3 regions of the Bifidobacterium sp. 2450 genome follow, and region 1 is predicted to be linked to each of the others. Evidence: riboswitches for the same ligand, from Rfam matches in the RefSeq annotation. Region 1 holds a riboswitch; each other region holds the start of a gene.
What was found. A riboswitch is a leader RNA that binds a small molecule or an ion and turns the genes downstream of it on or off. The one in region 1 is predicted to bind thiamine pyrophosphate.
Positions count from the first base shown of each region.

Region 2: another riboswitch for thiamine pyrophosphate. It lies ahead of ACEUKI_RS01020 (hydroxyethylthiazole kinase); the one in region 1 lies ahead of thiS (sulfur carrier protein ThiS).
Region 3: another riboswitch for thiamine pyrophosphate. It lies ahead of tenA (thiaminase II); the one in region 1 lies ahead of thiS (sulfur carrier protein ThiS).

Region 1 is NZ_JBHEEA010000003.1:198,653-203,474, forward strand. Features, by position in the region: gene ACEUKI_RS01985 (HD domain-containing protein) at 1-497, opposite strand, end outside; gene ACEUKI_RS01990 (rhodanese-like domain-containing protein) at 655-1,011, opposite strand; gene thiF (thiazole biosynthesis adenylyltransferase ThiF) at 1,068-1,877, opposite strand; gene ACEUKI_RS02000 (thiazole synthase) at 1,973-2,842, opposite strand; gene thiS (sulfur carrier protein ThiS) at 2,854-3,048, opposite strand; TPP riboswitch at 3,223-3,326, opposite strand; gene argH (argininosuccinate lyase) at 3,397-4,822, opposite strand, start outside.
Region 2 is NZ_JBHEEA010000002.1:100,824-105,645, reverse strand. Features, by position in the region: gene dusB (tRNA dihydrouridine synthase DusB) at 1-16, opposite strand, end outside; gene ACEUKI_RS01025 (glycine--tRNA ligase) at 161-1,633, opposite strand; TPP riboswitch at 1,970-2,078, shown strand; gene ACEUKI_RS01020 (hydroxyethylthiazole kinase) at 2,069-3,013, shown strand; gene thiC (phosphomethylpyrimidine synthase ThiC) at 3,096-4,822, shown strand, end outside.
Region 3 is NZ_JBHEEA010000006.1:181,067-185,888, forward strand. Features, by position in the region: gene ACEUKI_RS05200 (tRNA (adenine-N1)-methyltransferase) at 1-236, opposite strand, end outside; gene ACEUKI_RS05205 (alpha/beta hydrolase) at 319-951, shown strand; gene ACEUKI_RS05210 (hypothetical protein) at 1,076-1,360, opposite strand; gene tenA (thiaminase II) at 1,348-2,082, opposite strand; TPP riboswitch at 2,073-2,241, opposite strand; partial or broken gene ACEUKI_RS05220 (phosphoesterase) at 2,381-3,126, shown strand; gene ACEUKI_RS05225 (macro domain-containing protein) at 3,147-3,656, shown strand; gene ACEUKI_RS05230 (alpha/beta hydrolase) at 3,731-4,666, shown strand.

The DNA.
Region 1 (4,822 bases):
GCGGGCAACGCGCGCTTGTTGAACCGGTCGAACGAGAAGGTCTCGGCGGTGGCGGAGCATTTGTCCGCCAAGGTGACCAGATAGCCTTCGATATAGCGCGGCGGCACCGGGGTCATCGGGAACATGTGGTTCTCGATGCTGTTGCGTTCGATATCGTTGAGCTTGAAGTCCTTCAGGGCATTGACCAGGGCGGCGCGGCCATGGGTGAAGCCATGCCACTGGTGTTCGCCGTTATCCCAATCGTGCCAGTCGTACAGGAAGTAATCGTGCAGGAGAGCCGCGCGAATCAGGGATTTGAGGTCGACGCGGTACCACAGGTGTGCGCGGTCGGCCATCCACACAGCCAGGCAGGCGACACGCACGGAATGTTCGAACGTGGTGACATTGCCGTGCTGGTAGCAGCAGCGTTCGATCTGCATGTGGCGATGCTCGATGACCTCACGGCCGTGCTTGGCGACCAGGCGTTGAATCTGCGTTCGGGTGAGCAGATGTCCCACGGTTTCGACCCTCCGTTCGGGTTGGTTCAATGCAATCCCTTGTTGTGAACTACGATTACCCGACGATATTCAAGAATCCATCGAGTAATACCGTGACCGATTGTAGGGCACACGTATGTCCGTGCACACTCATCCAAAAGAACGACAACGGGAACCGTTAATCGTGGTGGGTTTCAAGATAGTCGAGATAACCCTGAAAACCGCCATCGAGGCTTGCTACATCGTAACCGCGATCGGCAAGGATTTCAGCTACTTCCTCGCTCCACCATCCTTGAGCACAATAGACTACGACAGTTCGATTTGTGGGCACGGTTTTGAGCACATGGGCCAGAGGGTCGAGTGGTGCATTGGTGGCGTCTTCGACCGGGTGGGCGGCGAAGTCGGCTGGTTCCCTCAAGTCGAGCAGCGTGACCGTATTCGGGTCGAGCTTGGCAAATTCCGCCGGCGTGATGCGGCGGTACGATGCTTCACTGCTCTCATCGTCATCGACCGCATTATGCAAAGCAATAGGCATGTTCTTCCCCTCTCGTTCTGATCTTGGCTCCCCTCAAGGAGGGACGCCACATAGCTCTAAATCGCGCAGGCCGGCTGAATATAGTTGGCCGGATCAATAGCAGTAATGGTCGGCTGCTCACCGCACACCGGGCAATCCGGCACATGCTTTGGCAGTGGGACCCGTCGAATATTCATGGTCAGGGCATCCACAGTGAGCATGCGAGCCACGAGCGGCTCCCCCACGCCGGCAATCAGCTTGACGGCCTCAGTCGCCTCCAGACTGCCGATCACGCCGACCACCGCGCCCAGTACGCCGGCTTCCTTGCAGGTCGGAATCTCACCGGCGGCGGGCATGTCGCGGAAGATGCAGCGGTAGCAGGGGCCTCCGCCGGGAATGACGGTCATCACCTGACCGGCGAATCCGACCACACCGGCATGGATATACGGCTTGCCGGCCAGCACGCAGGCGTCATTGATGAGGAATTTTGCGGCGAAGTTGTCGGTGGCATCGATCACCAGATCGTACGGTTCGATGAGGCCGGCGATGTTGCTCGCGTCGACGAGCTCGTAGTAGGTATCAACCGTCACATCCGGGTTGAGCGCGCGGATGGCTGTGGCCGCGGATTCCACTTTGGGCGCTCCGACACGTGCAGTGGTATGGATGATTTGGCGTTGCAGATTGCTCATATCCACCACATCGCCGTCCACCAGTCCGATATGGCCGACGCCAGCCGCCGCCAGATACAGGGCGGCCGGAGAACCAAGCCCTCCCGCTCCGATGATGAGCACGCTGGAGACCAGCAACCGCTTTTGCCCTTTGACCCCCACGCCCTTCAAAATCAAGTGCCGAGCATACCGTTCAAGTTGTTCATCCGTTAATGCCATATTCCATGTTCCTCATGTATCACAACCCAGCTCCCCTTGCCAGGGGAGCTGTCGCCGGAGGCGACTGAGGGGGTAGTCCCGTTCTTGAAATGTCCTCAGTGCAAATACCCCGTAGTCGGGCTGGACGGCACAGCCTGCCCCTCGGTCACCTTGCCAAGGCCAGACAAATACGCCGCACGACCAGCATCGATGGCGTGCTTGAACGCCTCAGCCATCAGCGGGATATTGCCAGCAGAGGCAACGGCCGTGTACGCCATCACCGCATCCGCACCCATCTCCATCGCATCGCAGGCCTGGCTCGGGCGTCCGATACCAGCGTCGATGATGACCGGCACATGCGCATTGGCGATGATGATTTCGATGAAGTCACGCATGCGCAGGCCCATATTGGAGCCGATCAACGAACCGAGCGGCATAACGGCAGCGGCACCGGCCTCCTCCAGCTGACGGGCCGCAATCGGGTCCGGGAACATGTAGGGCATGACCACGAAGCCTTCCTTGGCCAACATTTCGGTGGCTCGGATGGTTTCGGCGTTGTCCGGCAAGAGGTACTTGGTCTCGTGTTCGATTTCGACCTTGACGAAGTCGGTGTGGCACACTTCGCGTGCCAGTCGGGCGATACGCACGGCTTCCTCGGCGTTGCGCGCACCGGAGGTGTTGGGCAGCAGCGTAATGCCTTCGGGAATGTAGTCGAGCACGCTGTTCTCGGTGGTCTGCGCGCGGCGCAGTGCCATGGTGACGATTTGCGTGCCTGCATGTTCGACCGTGGCCTTGATGAGGTTCAGGTCGTAGCGGCCGGAGCCCAAAATGAATCGCGACTGGAACTCGTGACCGCCCAGGTTCAGCGGCTTGTCTTCCACCGGGAGAATCGGCGCGGCGGTGCCGACCGGATTGGTGACGGCGGGCTGCGGCGGCAGCGGAGTCGCCTCAACAGATGCTTCAGTAACCGGATTAATATTGCTCATAGCTTTTCCTTTCATCCACCCTGTACAAACTGCACAATTTCCATGACGCACTGGTCGTCGAGCATGGCGTCGGCACGCTTATCGCGCGGGATAATCTCACCATTGAGTTCGATGGCCACACGCTCGGCGCGGAATCCGTGCGCTTCGAGATAATCGGCGACGCTGACCGGCGTCTCGAGCGTGACCTGCTCTCCGTTGACCTGCATAATATCCTTTCAGATAGTAAAAAAGGGCGCACGAAACGAACCGTACCTTAAGTGGTGCGCCCATTCATGAACCCAATCATGCGACCGTTCGACCGCTGTGATGTATTGGCTCCATCACGACCGTCTCACGGCTGAATTATGCAAACGGAATGAAAGCTGTATCGGAGAACCCGGCAAATCTGCGACAACGATTCCTTACGGCGGCATGACCCGCGTCAAGTTCCCCGGTCGAAGTCTGGCGACTTCCTCTCAGCCTCACGGCTCCCGTTCGTTACGATTTCTCAGTGTATGCCGTTGCAGTGACAACAGCAAAATGAAGCTCCCTCTGACGAGGGAGCTTCATTGGGACTAGAACGTGCCGGGGGCTTTGTAGGCGGAGCCATCCGACGTGGATGCGGGGAAGAGCTTGAGTTCTTCGGCCTCGGCCTTGGCGTCGGCGATCTGCTCGCGCACGCGACCGTAAGCGGTGCCGCCCTTGCCGTTGCGGGAGTCGACCGAACCGTGGCTGGAGAGCACTTCGCGTACTCCCGGAGCCTTGTCGGCCGGCAGGAACGCGGCGAAGGTCTCGATGAAGTCATTGTCGGTCAGATCCCACAGTTCCTGGCCGCGGCCTTCGGCGAGCTTGACGCAGGCACCAGAGAGCTCGTGCGCGTGGCGGAACGGCACACCGTTCTTGACGAGCCATTCGGCGATGTCGGTGGCCAGCGCGAAGCCGGTCGGAGCTTCCTCTTCCAGGCGGTCGCCGTCGAAGTGCATGGTCCTGACCATGCCGGTGAAGGCGGGCAGCAGCACTTCGAGCGTATCGACCTGGTCGAACACGGCCTCCTTGTCTTCCTGCAGATCGCGAGCGTAGGCGGTGGGCAGGCCCTTCAGGGTGGCCAGCAGACCGGTCAGATCGCCGATGAGTCGGCCGGACTTGCCGCGGGCGAGCTCGGCGATATCCGGGTTCTTCTTCTGCGGCATGATGGAGGAGCCGGTGGAATAGCCGTCGTCGAGCTTGACGAAGGCGAACTCCTGGGTGTTCCAGATGATGATCTCCTCGGACAGGCGGGAGATGTCCACGCCGGTCATGGCGGCCACGAACGCGAATTCGGCCACGAGATCACGTGCGGCGGTGCCATCGATGGAGTTGTCGGTCACGCGGGAGAAGCCGAGCTCACGCGCCACGGCCTCCGGGTCGAGGCCGAGCGTGTTGCCGGCCAGCGCGCCGGAGCCGTACGGAGAGGCGTTGATGCGCTTGTCCCAGTCGATCAGTCGCTGCACGTCGCGAATCAGCGGCCAAGCGTGGGCCATGAGCTGGTGCGCGAGCAGCACGGGCTGGGCGTGCTGCATGTGGGTGCGGCCCGGCATCACGGTGCGGCCGGCCTTTTCGCTCTGCTCGATCAGGGCGTTGACGAGGTCAAGCAGGAGTCCGGCGATCACACGGGAGTGGCGGCGCAACCACATGCGAATCAGGCAGGCGATCTGGTCGTTGCGGGAACGGCCGGCCCTGAGCTTGCCGCCGAGTTCATCGCCGGCAATGTCAATCAGACCGCGTTCGAGGGCGGTGGCCTCGTCCTCATCGTCTTCGATGGGGGCGAAGGAGCCATCGTCAACGTGGCGCTGGAGCGTGTCGAGCGCATCCTCCATGCGCTGCAGCTCGTCGGCGGTCAGAAGTCCCGCACGGCCGAGAGCACGGGCGTGGGCGCGGGAACCGGCGATGTCGTCGTCGACCAAGCGCCAGTCGAACTGCGTGGACCTGGACAGTCGGGCCAATTCCGGCGACGGACCAGAC
Region 2 (4,822 bases), on a different contig from region 1:
ATTCGGATTGTGCCATGTGATTCCTAAGAAAATAAGTAGGGGCTCCCCTGAGAGAGGAGCCCCGGCGTCTATCGCCGCCACTTCGCCTACAAACAGCCCACTGGGATGTTTTCCTTACGGCTCAGCCCACAGAGGGGAGCCCAAGTTGTGCGACTCCGGCTTAGTACAGGCCGCCGGCTTCCCGAACGCCGGACTCAGGCCAAGGCTCACCGCCCATTTCCACAGGCTTCAGGGGCACGCGGGTGCGCTTCTCGCCGATACGGGCGGCCACGTAATCGGCCACCTTGTCAAGAGCGACGCGCTCCTGGGCCATGGTGTCACGCTCACGGATGGTCACGGCGTGGTCCTCGAGGGTGTCGAAGTCCACGGTGATGCACAGCGGGGTGCCGATCTCGTCCTGACGACGGTAACGACGACCGATGGCACCGGACTCGTCGTAGTCGATCATCCACTCGTTGAAGCGCAGGTCGTCGGCCAGGTTCTGGGCCACGGTCTGCAGTTCGGGCTTCTTGCTCAGCGGCAGCACGGCGGCCTTGACCGGGGCCAGACGCGGGTCGAGACGCAGCACGGTGCGCTTGTCAACGCCGCCCTTGGTGTTCGGGGCCTCGTCCACATCGTAGGCGTCCACGAGGAAGCACATCAGGGAGCGGGTCAGGCCGGCGGCCGGTTCGATGACGTACGGCACGTACTTCTCGCCGGTGGCCTGGTTGAAGTAGCTCAGGTCTTCGCCGGAGTGCTTGGAGTGCGCGCTCAAATCGTAATCGGTACGGTTGGCGATGCCTTCGAGCTCGCCCCAGTCGGAACCCTGGAAGCCGAACTTGTATTCGATGTCCACGGTGCGCTTGGAGTAGTGGGAGAGCTTCTCCTTCGGGTGCTCGTAGTGGCGCAGGTTCTCCGGCCTGACGCCGAGGTCGATGTACCAGCGGGTGCGGGCGTCGATCCAGTACTGGTGCCATTCCTCATCGGTGCCGGGCGTGACGAAGAACTCCATCTCCATCTGCTCGAACTCACGGGTGCGGAAGATGAAGTTACCCGGGGTGATCTCGTTACGGAAGGACTTACCCATGTTGGCGATGCCGAACGGCGGCCTGGAACGGGAAGAGGTCATCACGTTCTTGAAGTCCACGAAGATGCCCTGTGCAGTCTCCGGGCGCAGGTAGTGCAGGCTGTTCTCGTCCTCGACCGGGCCGAGGTGGGTGCGCAGCATCATGTTGAAGTCGCGCGGTTCGGTCCACTGGCCACGGGTGCCGCAGTTCGGGCAGACGATGTCCTTCATGCCGTTTTCCGGCATCTTGTCGTCGTGCTTCTCGGCGTAGGATTCCTCGAGCTTGTCGGCGCGGTTGCGCTTGTGGCAGTTGAGACACTCGACGAGCGGATCGTTGAACACGCTCACGTGGCCGGACGCCACCCACACTTCGGGCGGCAGAATGATGGAAGTGTCGACACCGACGACATCAGGACGGGTGACGACCATGGAGCGCCACCATTCACGCTTGATATTGTCCTTGAGAGCGACGCCGAGGGGGCCGTAATCCCAAGCGGAACGGGTGCCGCCGTAAATTTCGCCGGCGGGGAACACGAAGCCGCGACGCTTCGCAAGGGATACGACTTCATCGAGTTTGGACTGAGCCACAATGCACCTTCTGGTTTGAACGGTTTGGGGGTCTAATAACAACCGCTTCAGGATAGCCGTATATGGTGACAGGTCAGGCGGCATTATCCGGTATATGTTCCGCGTCTCACGAGCGGCCGTTCGCAGCGATTCCTCTATCGCAACACCTCCATATTGTTCCTGTTGTTTTACCCTTCCCGAATTTGTACCACTGGCATCGCGTCAGCGTCACAAATGCGGGAGATGTTGCTCGGCGGAGGCGTCTATGTATCACGAATGGACGGGACGCGCCAGACCTGACGACACGTATCGAACAAATCCGTCACGATAATGTCCATGTTGGCGCATAGCGTCGGCACTGTAATGCAGGGGAACTCGCATGTGGTTCGCGAGTTGAGAAAGGCCTGAGCCTGACCCTTAGAACCTGTTGGTTAAGACCATCGTAGGGAGCAGTAAATGAGCAATAGTGCATCATCGTTTACCGGTGTGTCCAGCGGTTGTACCGCCGGGACTCCGGTTCCAGCCGATTCACCCATCCGTGACAATATCGCCGATGCCGTTCGCCGCGTACGCGAGACGACTCCGTTGGCCCAGTCATTCACCAATTTTGTGACCATCAATTTGGTTGCCAACGCGCAACTGGCGGCCGGCGGCACTGCGGCCATGAGTTTCCTGCCGGACGACGTGATCGAAACCGCGAAAATCGCGGGCGCGAACTACATCAACGTGGGCACGCTGCTGCCGTTCTATAAGGACGCACTGCCCGAAATCGCCCAGCGACTCAACTACTTGGACAAGCCGTGGGTGCTCGACCCGGTGGCCGCCGGCATCGGCCGCACCCGTACCGCCATTCTTCAGGCCTTCAAGGCCGCTCCCCCGACCATGATTCGCGCGAATGCATCCGAGGTAATCGCGCTGGCGAACATGTGGGGGCTCAATACCGAAACCGTGGGGGACGTTTCCGAGCACCGCCCCGCCGGAGTGGAATCCGTCGACGACGTGGAGTCCGCAACCGGTGCGGCGGTGGCGCTGGCACAGTATCTGACCGAACAGCACGCCAAGCATTCCTCCCATGACGCTTCCACCCGCTGCGCCGTGGCCGTGTCCGGCATCGCCGATCTGGTGACCGATGGCGAAACCGTGTACCGGCTGCCGGGCGGTAGCGCGATGATGACCAAGATCACCGGTGCCGGCTGCTCGCTGGGCGGCGTGGCTGCCACGTATTTGGCGGTCTCCGATCCGTTGACCGCCGCCCTGTCCGCGTCTCTGCTGTACAACCGCGCGGGAGAGGTGGCCGATACAAGTTCGCACGGGCCGGGCTCGTTCCAAGTCGCGTTCCTTGACGCGCTGTGGAATGTGACCGCCGGACAGGTGGCGGAATCCGAGATTTTGGTGCAGTAGTTTCAGTTCCCTCTGATGAGGGAGCTCATAACAGTTTTTTCCAATAAGACTTCCACAAGAAACAACAAAAGCAGGAATAATAATGAATATTGAATACCCATACGACTCCATGCGCGACAGCTTCGACCTGTCCGCGTACTTCGTGGTGGGGCCGGAGGACTGCAAAGGCCGTCCGCTGACCGACGTGGTGGATCAGGCTCTGCACGGCGGCGCAACCTTCATCCAACTGCGCGCCAAGGAGGCCGATGCCTCTGAGCTGACCGACATGGCTCGCGACATCGCGCAGATCATCGAGGACAATGAGAAGTCCGATTCCGTGGCCTTTGTGATCGACGACCGTGCCGACGTGGTGTGGCAGGCCCGCCGCAAGGGCATCAAGGTGGACGGTGTGCACATCGGCCAAACCGACATGGAGCCGCGCGAAGCCCGCGCCCTGCTCGGCGACGAGGCCATCGTGGGTCTGTCGGCTGAGACCGAAAGCCTCGTTCGGCTCATCAACGAGCTGCCCGACGGCTGCATCGACTACATTGGCGCCGGCCCTCTGCACGTCTCCACCACCAAGCCCGAGGCTTCCGTGGGCGGCAACGACGGCTCCGGCAAGACGCTGGACGCCGCCCAGATCAACACCATCTGCGTTGCCAGTGAATTCCCGGTGGTCGTGGGCGGCGGCGTGACCGCAGCCGATATGGCCATGCTCGCCGATACCAAGGCTGCCGGCTGGTTCGCGGTCTCCGCCATCGCGGGTGCCGAGGACCCGGAAGAGGCCGCGCGCACCATGGTCGAAGACTGGAAGGCCGTCCGCGGCGACAAGAAGCACGGCTACGCGCCGCGCGTCGTAACCCACACCCCCGTTACTGACACTCAGGCTGCTCAGGAGGGGGCCGCGAAGCCTGGTTCCGAGGCCACTGAGAAGAAGTTCACCAACGCCAAGGACGCCAAGGATGCCCAGAAGCTTGCCAAGCAGCAGCGCGTGGACATCGCTGCCCGTGGTTCCAAGCAGCGCGACAAGGCGCACATCCGCAAGACCAAGTCCGTACCGTTCACCTATCAGTACGGTTCCTACGATCTGGAAGTGCCGTACACCGAAATCAAGCTGAGCGACACGCCCGGCGTGGGCCCGAACCCGCCGTTCCACGATTACAACACCGAAGGCCCCAAGTGCGACCCGAAGGAAGGCTTGAAGCCCCTGCGTCTCGACTGGATTCGCGACCGCGGCGACATCGAAGACTACGAGGGCCGCCGCCGCAACCTTGAGGACGATGGCAAGCGCGCCATCAAGCGCGGCCGCGCCACCAAGGAATGGCGTGGACGCAAGCATGAGCCGATGCGCGCCAAGGATCACCCGATCACCCAGATGTGGTACGCCCGCCACGGCATCATCACCCCGGAGATGCAGTACGTGGCCACCCGCGAGAACTGCGATGTGGAGCTCGTGCGCTCCGAGCTGGCCGCCGGCCGCGCAGTGATGCCCTGCAACATCAACCACCCCGAGGCCGAGCCGATGATTATCGGATCCGCCTTCCTGACCAAGCTCAACGCCAACATGGGCAACTCGGCCGTCACCTCCTCCATCGATGAGGAAGTGGAGAAGCTGACGTGGGCCACCAAGTGGGGTGCCGATACCGTGATGGACCTGTCCACCGGTAACGACATCCACACCACCCGTGAGTGGATTCTGCGCAACTCCCCCGTGCCGATCGGCACCGTGCCGATGTACCAGGCCCTCGAAAAGGTCGAGGATGATGCCTCCAAGCTGAGCTGGGAGCTGTTCCGCGACACCGTGATCGAACAGTGCGAGCAGGGTGTGGA
Region 3 (4,822 bases), on a different contig from region 1:
CACGGCTTGTTCCTGTCCTTTTCGGGGTAGACCTGATTGACCTGCGCCTCTCGTTTGGCGTGTACGGTGAGGATGACCGCGCCTTCGATCCTGCCGATCACATCATCGTGCAGAATCAAGCCATGCTCGGTTTGTGTGGAGCCGCCGGCAACCAGCTGATCGGTGATCTTCTTGCCCTTGCGGTCGGTGAACTGCACCTTCTCGCCTGCGGTCAGCGCCCCGCGCCTCGGCTCCATAACTTGCTCCTTGCGTGCTCGGTGGGTCAATCGCTACAAGTCTAATGCATGTAAGCTCGTTGGTGAGGTGATGACGATGCGAATGCAGATGACAAGCCAGATCGATGCCGGCGGCAATGACCCCATTTTCCTGATGTTCCACGGTTACGGCAACGACGAAAGCGAGATGGTGCGGATTCTCGACGCCGTATATGCGCCGACGCGAGCCGATGCGGCCCCGGCCGCAATTGCCGCCGCACCCAGCTATATCTCGTTCCGTGCCACCTACGCGCGGCCCTATATGGGCGGCAATTACTGGTATCCCGACGGCTGCGGCGTGGACGAGCGCCAACGCGAATGCGCGGCGGTCGGGGATGCGGTGACTTCACTGCTGGACGCCTCGGCACTCGCCCATCGCAGGAAGATATTGATCGGTTTCTCCCAAGGCGGTTATCTGTCGTATCGTCTGGTCAAGGCGCATCCGACGTTGTTCGATGCCGCGATCCTGCTCAGTCCTTCGTTCATGGGCGAGGAACAGGCGGCGCTTGACTCCCTTACCCGATTCTTCCTGGCGTACGGCGCGCAGGACCGCACGATTCCGCTGCCCGACCAGCAAACGGCCCATCAGGTCCTTGAACGGGCCGGGCATCTGACCTATCGCGAGTATTCCGGCATGGCCCATGCCATCTGTGATGAGGAAATCGCCGATATCCGGGATTTCCTACGTGCCATATGATGCCGGAATAGCTCCAATATGGAATATCTCCGTTCAAAGAGGTACCGGTCCAAGTAGAAGCGGCTCAACAATGGGGAATGGCGTTGGCCACGCCCATTCATCGCGCGATGGTTCTGCGATCAGCTCAATTCCCCTGCCGGCTGATGCCGCCCTTATGACCGGTGGCCTTGAATGGCGTGGCGTGTGCCGTCACCTTCAGTCCCGGCAGATTCGTACTGGTATTGGATCGACCGCAGTGCCCGGCAGCCGGCTGGGACTCGGAGCGTCGACCAGTACCCGTGATGTTGGTATGCCGTTTGCCGTCGTGTGCCCGTTTCCCACCAGCACCGTCAGCCCCGTCAATATCAATGCCCTTGGCGCGCAAAGCACGCGCCCACCGCTCATCCATCGTGCGCCTCACACGTCCCATTCGGGTTTCCACGTGTACTGCATGTCGTAGGCACTCGACCAGAACATGTATTCGTTCTGCACGCCGGTCACGAAGATGTCCACGAGTTCGTCCTTGCGTTCTGCGCTCAGGTGTTCGGTCAGCTGCTCGATATGTTCGATCAGCCATGCGGAGCTGCTCCAGAACTCCTCGGTTTTGTACATGTCCACCCAGCTCTTGTACGGGTTGGAATCAAGCGTGTCCGTGAATTCGGCGGCGAGACGCTGCCCATAGTCGGCGTACACCCATGCGCAGGGCAGCACGGCCACGAGAACATCGACTAAAGGATTGCCATATGCGATCGAAAGGATGTTCGACGTGTAGGCGCGGGCGAACGCGGACTGACGAACCGAGTTCATTTCCTGCTCGCTGATGCCGTAGCTTGCCATGTATTTGCGGTGCATCGCGGACTCCACATTGAAGATACCGTTCTGCACGTCGGCCATGAACCGCATGACTTCGGGATCCTGGGTTTTGGTGAGGGCCAGAGCGTGAACCTTGGCGTAGTCGTTTAGGTAACGGTAGTCCTGCAGCAGATAGAATGCGAAGCGCTCGCGATCGAGCGTCCCGTTGCCCAGCTCGCGCAGGAACGGCTGCCGGTATCCCTCCTCCCAGACCAAGTTGGCGGCCTCGCGCAGTCGTTGCGCGAACGGCGGCAGATGGTCCAAGGTAATCGGGCCGAATGCAGCGGCGTCAAAAGTCATCATTTGCTCCCTCCGATGGTGTTGACCAACAGGTTCCAAGGGTCAGGCCTTATGCCTTTCTCAACCCGCATGCCGGCGATTGATTCGGTCTCGGCGCGAATGGCACCGTACCGGCTCGGTTGGTATCGGCTTGGTTCATGGGTTCCCCTGCAATGCGCCTTATTATGGCAACACGAACAGACACGGGCTGATGGCCATCCTTGCGACTCCTCACATGGCGCTTATGGACTTAGGATGGAGTCATTCGTAATGTCCTTGCACCGGTTGCGGCAAGGACAGCACCGCAGGAGGACCGTCAATGAAGTATTTCACCACCGATACGCATTTCGGGCATCCGCTGGTCACCGTGTTACGAGGTTTTACGACATTCGACCCAACGCGCTCAAGCTATGAGGAAATACTGCGCGCGCATGGGCGCAAAGCCGCTGAGGATTGGGCCAAGGAGACGACGCTGGACTCGGGGCCGACGTTCCGTACGGCAGCCGATACGGATGCTCACGACAAAGCGATCGTGGACAATATCAATGCGATGGTCGGGCCGGACGATGAGTTGTGGATTCTGGGCGACATCGGTTTTCGCACGTCACTGACGCATTTGAAGAACTGTCTACGCGCGCTCAATTGCAAGCATTTGCATGGTGTGATCGGCAATCACGATGGTTGGTGGCTTGAAGATCGGCCCACACTCAACCTGTTCGAGAGCCTTGAGCCGAACGATACGGTCGAAATCGAAGGACTTGGCATAGTGAATCTGTCCCACTTCCCATATCGGGAGGATTTGTCGTACAGCTGGCCCGACGATGTGGCAAAGTTCAGCGGTAAGGCCCTGCCGTTTGACGGTCGCAAGCTGCTGTATGGTCACACGCATCAGCTTTCGCCCGATGGGGCCCGTCCGGAGGCTCTGAACGTCGGATTGGATGCATGGGGCTTGATGCCGGTGAGCGAGGCGCAGGTTATCGATTGGTTCCGTGAACATGACGATGGCAGCGCATCGGCTAGCCCGACAGGTCACAAGCACCGTCGCTTGATATGCCGTCGTTCTAAAGAATAAAGGGATAGCAGTCATGCCACTGCGAATTGTGCATCAGGACATCACCACCATGCAGGTGGATGCGATTGTTAACGCGGCGAACACGCGGTTGTTGATGGGCGGCGGCGTGTGCGGCGCGATTTTCCGTGCGGCGGGAGCTCGGGATATGCAGGAGGCCTGTGACCGACTTTCCCCTATTCTCACCGGTTGCGCCGTAGCGACACCAGGCTTCGCATTGTCCGCCCGATACGTGATTCACACCGCCGGCCCGATTTGGCAGGGCGGTGATGCCGGTGAGGAACAACTGCTGCGCGCCTGTTATCGCAATTCGATGGAGCTTGCTGTGTCGCTCGGCTGCGGAAGCATCGCATTCCCGCTGATTTCCGCCGGGATTTACGGCTATCCGCGGGATGCAGCGCTCGCGGTAGCTAGGGATGAGATACACGCGTTTCTCGCCACCAGCAATCGCAATCATTCAGGCGGACAGTCCGAGCAGGGCGTAGGAGACTCCGATTGTTCCGTGTTTCTGGCGTTGTATCGGTAGTCGCGCGATCATCAGCGATCGGCCTCGTATCATCTGTATGATGTCCTGTATTGCAACAGAACCAGGGGGATTCCATGCAAACCATCGACTCATCCAAAGCCGCCGAAAACGTCACTGGTTCGGACGGCGCCATCCATATTCCATCTAATCCCACGCTTGCCGGGCTGGCCTCGCTGACCCGCAACGTGGCGTACAAGACCGGGGCCGATGATCTGGTAATGGATATCATCGCCCCGCAATCCACCGGCGATGACGATGACCGCCGCTACCCCACCGTGGTATTCGTGCAAGGCAGCGCCTGGACCACGCCGCATCGCGACTACGAGATCCCGCAGCTCTCGGCTTTGGCCCGCGAAGGCTTTGTGGTGGCTACGGTGAATCATCGCGATGCCTCGAGCGATCCCCACGACATGTTCCCCGCATATCTCGAGGACGTCAAAGCAGCCATCCGCTATCTCAGGGCAAACGCACGTCAATGGCACGCGGACCCCGACCGTCTCGGCATCTGGGGCACGTCGTCCGGCGGCAACACGTCGCTGCTGGTGGGGTTGACCGCCGACGATCCGCGGTATGAGGACGGCACCAATGCCGATGAAAGCGATGCGGTGAAGTACGTGGTCAGCTGCTTCCCGCCCACCGACATGCTTGAAGCTGTCGACGCATTCGACGATGAGACCAATCCATTCCGGCTGTATTATTTCGGCCCGTTCGCGGCCGTGGTGGGCGCGACCCATGAGACCGGCATCAATGCCGAGGTCCGTCAGCGCGCGGCTGACATGAGCCCCTACCTGCAGGTGCGGGATGACCAACAGTATCCGCCGATGCTCCTGTTGCACGGTACCGCCGACACCGTGGTCCCCTACCATCAATCCGTCAAGATGCGCGACCGGCTGGTCAAGCACGGCGTGGACGCGCAGCTGGTGCTAGTCGACGGCGCCGAACATGAGTACGATTTCTGGAGCCAGCAGGTCTTCGACGTGATTTTCGATTTCATTCGTGAGCGGAGCTGAACGGTAAGGGCACACGGGCGAGTCCTTGATAAGTCGCCGAGTTCTCTTTTAGCCAATTTTGTTGGAGCCCCTATCTGCGCGAACATGCCATGACAGTTCTAGACTGTGTTCTAGGACTGTCAATCGGCAATGTGTATGAAAGCGTGATGTGATGGG